One region of the Bacillus sp. M13(2017) genome, then DNA from elsewhere that is predicted to be linked to it. Evidence: riboswitches for the same ligand, from Rfam matches in the RefSeq annotation. Region 1 holds a riboswitch; the other holds the start of a gene.

Evidence for each region. A riboswitch is a leader RNA that binds a small molecule or an ion and turns the genes downstream of it on or off. The one in region 1 is predicted to bind cyclic di-GMP.
Region 2: another riboswitch for cyclic di-GMP. It lies ahead of CGQ22_RS22660 (SpaA isopeptide-forming pilin-related protein); the one in region 1 lies ahead of CGQ22_RS19920 (methyl-accepting chemotaxis protein).

The regions. Positions count from the first base shown of each region.
Region 1 covers NZ_KZ268508.1:107,807-111,238, reverse strand. Annotated here, with positions in the region: gene CGQ22_RS19920 (methyl-accepting chemotaxis protein) at 1-1,674, opposite strand, end outside; cyclic di-GMP riboswitch class I at 1,809-1,893, opposite strand; gene CGQ22_RS19915 (anaerobic C4-dicarboxylate transporter family protein) at 2,176-3,432, shown strand, end outside.
Region 2 covers NZ_KZ268511.1:77,833-81,264, forward strand. Annotated here, with positions in the region: partial or broken gene CGQ22_RS22650 (CPCC family cysteine-rich protein) at 1-147, shown strand, start outside; gene CGQ22_RS22655 (TetR/AcrR family transcriptional regulator) at 484-1,020, shown strand; cyclic di-GMP riboswitch class I at 1,193-1,285, shown strand; gene CGQ22_RS22660 (SpaA isopeptide-forming pilin-related protein) at 1,346-3,432, shown strand, end outside.

The sequences.
Region 1 (3,432 bases):
TTCTGCAATATCTTGTACTGATATTTCTTGCTCTTTCATGCTTTCTTCAACATTACTACTGCTGTTGGCATAAGTATTTGCAATATGCGATAATTCATTTACAACTTGAACAATATTTTGGCTATTTTGTAAAATGTCACTCGAATTACCAGAAACAGCTTTTACTTGATCTGTAACAGATTGCGCTGATTTTGAAATTTTTTCAAAGAAATCTCCACTACTTTGAACAAGTGAAATTCCAGTTTCTACTTCTTTTGAACCTTTTTGCATGGAAACTACAGCATCTTCTGTCTCAGCTTGTGTTTCACCAATTAATTTCGCTATATCTTTTGCAGACGCTTCAGTTTGTTCTGCTAATTTTCGTACTTCATCAGCAACAACCGCAAACCCTCTTCCAGCTGCTCCAGCACGTGAAGCCTCAATAGAAGCATTTAAAGCTAATAGATTTGTTTGATTTGAAATACCTGTAATTACAGTTACGATATCACTAATTTCTTTTGACCTTGTTTCTAACGAATAAATGATGGAAGATAAATCTTGTACTGCATTTTGGATTAAACTCATTTGATTAATAATTTGTCCAATCACTTCATTACCTTCAATTGAATGTTGCTCCATACCTTCAGAAGCAACTGCAACTTGTTTTGCAGCCCCAGTTATCTCTTCTACCTTATCTTCCATTCCATGTACAATTCCTAAACATTGTTGTACTGACGTTTTTTGAGACTGTGCCCCTACTCTTAAACCTTCAATAGAACTTGCAATCTCTTGAACTGCCATGCTATTTTCCTCTGTACTCGCTGACAACTCTTGCGAAGAAGAAGAAACTTGCTCAGCAGTTTGCCTTACTTTATCTATAATCCCTTTAAATTTTTCAATCGTGTTATTGAAATAAACATTAATAATTCCAATATCATCTGGTCTTTCTTTTAATTTAATACTTAAGTCTCCTTCACCAATTTTACGTAACCCTTCTCGTAAATCTTTTAATGGAGCTAGCGAGTGACGCACGATAAAGAATTGAGTAATAGTCGCAATTGCTAATGAAATAATGATAAAGAGTAAGCCCTGTATCATAAACTTCTCTTTTGTAATAGGAACAATGGAAGCATCTAGGTCAGCCGCAATAATTGCAACAATATTGTTTTCTCCATCCGTAATTGGTTCTAATATTGTCACCCACGAACCTATTTCATCTTCATATACTTCTGTCATTTGTGCCTTTTTCGTATCAATCACTTTATCGTATGCCTTCATCCAATGAGCGGGTTGTTCATAATAATCTCCCGTCTTTATAGGGAATGCATTTGTTAACTCTGTAGTCAAACCAACGAGTTTTAATTCTCGCTTTTCATTCGGCTTTGCTCCTGTAACATACGTTTGTCCAACACTTTTCAATTCTTTTGAAACTTCATCTAATTTCTCTGTTAACTTTTCTTTTTTCACTTTTTCGGCTGTAGGATCTTTCGCCATGTCTCTAACTAACTCTAAATCCAATTTTTTTAATACTATTTCTCCTGTTTCAATAGACTGCCTTTCAAATAAAGACATCATACTATTTTGAAACATGTTGAAACTTAACGCACCCATACTTCCAACAAGCGTCAAAATAACTAGTACGGTTAATAAGACGTTCTTTTGAAGGAACGATAACTTATGCCAATATTTTTTCATTAATATCCACCTTCCTTAACTAACATAAACAAAAAAACAAAATATATGAATATTTTGTTTAAAAATGTTTCTCAATATGTTCGAGAATAAAAAAAAGCCAATGTAAAAGCATTGGCAAAGACCAACCCTATCCGTCCGGTAACTGGCTAGCATAGCCTTTCGACCTTAGCTCCTGTAGTTTTGCGTCCTCATGTTTCCATCAGTTTGCCTTTCTCGCTGAACGAGTTGAACGATATGGGAGTTCTATGAGAATTAATTTATTCTCTTTCAAAGATTACAACATATAAATCAAAATGTCTACTTATTTAGAGATATAAATACAAATTTTTAACGCATTGTTTTTTCAAAATAATTTCAAAAAGTACGTGAATGTTACTTTTTTTGTGTTATATAATAAAAAATGTATTAATAACAAGGATTTCTTCGGGTATTTATTTAATTTTCATTCAAATTAAACTATTCGAATATATCTTAACTAATGAATTTCGGAGGTAGTTTATCATGTTTTGGCTACAATTTCTTACCTTGTTACTCTGTATTTTTATTGGTGCACGCCTAGGCGGAGTTGGTTTAGGAGTAATGGGTGGAGTTGGTATGGCAATACTCGTTTTTGTCTTCCACTTACAACCTACCGCGCCTCCTATCGATGTAATGCTTATGATTTTGGCAGTAATTACAGCTGCTGGTGCTTTGCAAGCTGCTGGAGGAATGGACTATCTTGTTCATCTAGCTGAAAAAGCATTACGAAAAAATCCAAAGCGTATTACTTTTTTTGCTCCAATTGTTACTTATTTATTCACACTATGTGCAGGTACTGGTCACGTTGCCTATTCTGTACTTCCTGTTATTGCAGAAGTCTCTCGTGAATCAGGGATTAGACCGGAACGCCCAATGTCGATTGCCGTAATCGCTTCTCAACAAGCAATTACAGCTAGTCCAATTTCAGCTGCCACAGTTGCTCTTTTAGCAATGTTAGCTGACTATAAAATCACTTTATTAGATATTTTAAAAGTGAGTATTCCTTCTACTTTCATTGCTTGTATGTTAGCAGCATTTGTTGCTAGTAAGATGGGAAAAGAATTAAATGAAGACCCTGAATACTTAAAACGATTAAACGAAGGAATGATTCCTAAACTTGAAGAGAAAAAAGAATTTGTAGGTGTAAAGGGCGCCAAATTATCAGTTATCCTTTTCCTTGTAGGAACCTTCCTTGTTGTACTTCTTGGTTCATTTGAAGCACTTCGTCCAGGATGGATAGTTGATGGGAAGTTAGCTCGTCTTTCCATGCCGAACACAATTGAGATGGTTATGTTAACTATCGCGGCCCTTATTATTATTTTCTGTAAACCAAATGTAGAAAGCATTGTATCTGGTAACGTCTTTAAAGCAGGAGCAACAGCAGTTGTTGCTATTTTCGGTATCGCTTGGATGGGAGATACTTTCTTTAACGGAAACTTAAATATGATTCAAGGATCCATTCAGCATTTAGTAACAAGTGCACCATGGCTATTTGCTATCGCATTATTCATTCTATCTATTTTACTGTACAGCCAAGCAGCAACAGTTCGTGCCTTAATGCCACTTGGACTATCTCTTGGTATTCCGCCAGCATTACTGATTGCTATGTTCCCTGCAGTGAACGGATACTTCTTCATTCCAAACTATGGAACAATCGTTGCTGCCATTAACTTCGACCGCACTGGTACAACAGGTATCGGTAAATACGTATTAAATCATAGTTTTATGATTCCGGGCCTA
Region 2 (3,432 bases), on a different contig from region 1:
ATCATGACTATGAAGGTGGGGCAAATGAAGTCTCGTTAAGGCAAGCACAGAAAAATTTTATTGCATATGGTGCTTGCGAGGAATGTTTTATTGGATCAGTTAGAAAACCGACTAGTGAAGGATGCTAGTTGGCAGCGAATTTGTTAAGTAAAATGTTATTACTCAATTCAATGGGGGTAATAACATTTTTTATTTAGTGCTGAAAGAATTACTGCCGTCTTAAAGTAATAAGAAGGACTAAATCGGTAAATTTTATTAATGGATATATTTTCAATAAATACAAAAGTATAGATGTATAGTCAACTTTGTGTATTTAATGTTATCATATTGAATGATATGGAAATTTTTAATAGAATAAGTAACTAAAAATTCAAAGGTAATGCAGCTTTTGTTGTATAAAGAAAATACTTAGTAGTAATCAACAATATTAAAAATAAGATTCGTATTTATATAAATTTAGTAGAAATGGGGTTTTAAAAAGGAATGAGTATAAGCATAACGCGGCAAAAGATTTTAGCAGCTGCTTCTCAAATTGTACAATGTAAAGGGGTTGCTAAATTAACCTTAGAAGCAGTGGCAAAAGAGGCGGGTTTAAGTAAAGGTGGATTATTGTATCACTTTTCAAATAAAGAAGCTTTAATAGAAGGTATGATAGTCAGAGGGGTAGAGGATTATGAAGGGGCCATTTACAATAAAGTAGCGGAAGACTCAGAGAGGAAAGGGAGATGGGTTCGCTCTTTTGTAGAGGAAAGATTAAGTAATGAGAGAAGAACAGAAGAGTTGTCTAGCAGTATGATGGCAGCACTCATGTTAAAACCTGAATTACTTGAGCCGTTACAACAATCATTTCAGCAACTGCAAAAGAATATAGAAAATGATGAGATAGATTCAGTGTGTGCAACAATTATTAGATTAGCAGCAGATGGATTATGGTATTCGGAATATTTAGGGGTTGGAAGACTAAGGCCAGAGTTAAGAGAAAAAGTGATTCAAGCTCTTATTAGTAATTCATATAAATAGAATATACGAACTATATAATTTTAAAATAATTCACCATTGCTTCTTTAATGTAGTGGTGAATTGTTTTTTTTATTAGAAAAATAGAACAATTTTATAGAGTATTGAATTATAACCGTCCAGACGGTATAGTAATATTTGGTTTAAGAGGAAAATGAAACAAAAAAAGAATAAAAGATATTTTTAGCACACTATTCGAAAGGATAGGCCGCAAAGCTTAGAGTCTACGGTAATACATATTGGTTACTAAGATCGTCTGGTTGCACATTTTTGATGCAACCGGACGATCTTTTTTTGTTATATAAATATAAAAATTTAGGAGGGAACTATGCAAATGAAAAGTACTAAAAGGCACATTTCAATGGTTTCATTAGTTTTTCTAGTATTATTTTCAGTGCTGAATGTATGGGCTCCAGTTATTCAAGCTGCTGTGATGAAAAGTCCAGTGGACGAAATTAATATTTCCCGTACTGATGGCACGACATCTGAACCGTATCAAGCCTCAGATGGAATGAAAGTAGAAGTGAAGTGGTCAGCTAAAGAAAAAATAAAAAGTGGAGATCAGTTCACAATTGATATGCCAAAAGAGTTTCGAAAAGACCTTATGAATATGAGTTTTCCCTTAAAAGATGCTGAAGGAAAAACAGTTGGTACATGTGAGATGAAAAAGGGTTTATTAACATGTACTATGGGTGATTACGTAGAAGGAAAGAATAACATTAAAGGTTCTTTATTCGTAGAATTCTACTTTGGTCTAGAAGCATATGATGGTGTTAAAGAAATTCCATTAGAATTTAACGTTGATGGTCAAATCGTCAATAAAGAAGTAAGTGTAAATAATACGACAGAGAGACCGAAGCCACAGCCCAATACGGAAAATTTATTGAAATGGGGTTCTTATAATCAAGAAGATCCTTCAATTGCTGATTGGCTTGTATATGTAAATGCAACTGGAACAGAAATGCAAGATCTTAAATTAACAGATACATTAGGACCTGGGCATGAGTTAATTACAGACAGCGTAGTATTAGAAGAGGCTGTATTTGAAGATGGTTATGCACCAACAAATATTAAGCCAGCAGATTTATCTAACATTAAAATTAATGCAACAAAGACTGGATTTACAATTGAATTTCCAGACAGTTCAAAAGGCTATATTTTAAGATATAAAACAAAGGTTACAAATCCTGCTGCAAAGCCTCATAAAAATACTGTGAAATTAGAAGGTAAAAATATTGTAACTGAAGAAAAAGTAGGACAAGTATTTGTAAGTGGTGGGGGAGGATCCGGTTCAGGTGACGATAATCCACCTAGTATTGAAAAAAATATAGTTGATGAGAATGGCAAGCTTGTAGAGAATGAGCAGCTAACACAAATGGATCAAGTTATTCAATACCAAGTTGGTACACATATACCAAAAGATCCTCTTAAATACACATCAATGGTAATTAGTGATGATTTAGAAGATGTTTTAGAAGTATTAGAGGCAAAAGTGTATGATCAAAATGGCCAAGATATTACATCTAAAGGAACGTTAAATATAGATAAACAAAGAAGTGAAGTAACATTTACGTTTGGTGAGAATTTTGACTATAAGTCATATGAAGACCAGATAATTAATCTCAGTATCAAGGCGAAAATTAAAAATGATGCAGACTTATCTTCTTACGTAGATAAGAAGATTCCTAATAAAGCGGAATTACATTTTGATGATAAAACATTAACATCAAAAGAAGTAACTATTACGCCGCCTGAAGCTCCAAAAGATGGTACAGTATCGATTCATAAAATAGATTCTGAGAATCCGAACAAAGGGTTAAAAGGTGCCGAATTTGAAGTTCGAAATAGTGCAAATGAAGTTGTTGCAAAACTAAAAACGGACGAAAAAGGTTTTTCAGTACCTCAAACTTTAGCTCCTGGGACGTATAAAGTTTATGAAACAGTAGCACCAGAAGGATATCAAAAATTAACAAGCCCAGTAGAGGTTACACTTCAAGCTGGAGAAACAAAAACAATTGAAATTAAAAATACTATGCAAAAGGGTCAAATTGAAGTAAAGAAAATTGATTCGGAAAATGGTGAAAAACCATTAGCAAATGCAGAGTTTGATATAGTAAAAGACGGTGTAGTAGTCGAACATATTGTTACAGATAAAGATGGTAAGGCAACTTCTAAACCGTTAGCACTAGGAAAATATATTTTAAAAGAAACGAAAGCGCCTGAAGGCTACCAATTAAAAGAAATAGAGTTCGAAGTAAATGTAACAGGGGACGGCATATTTCCAATACAAGTGGAAAATGCAATGATAGACAAAGGTAATATAGAAATTACAAAAGTGGACAAAGAAAACGGGGCAGTATTAGCGAGTGTCGAATTTGAAGTCCAAGATGAGAAAGATGGAGTAGTAAGAAAAGT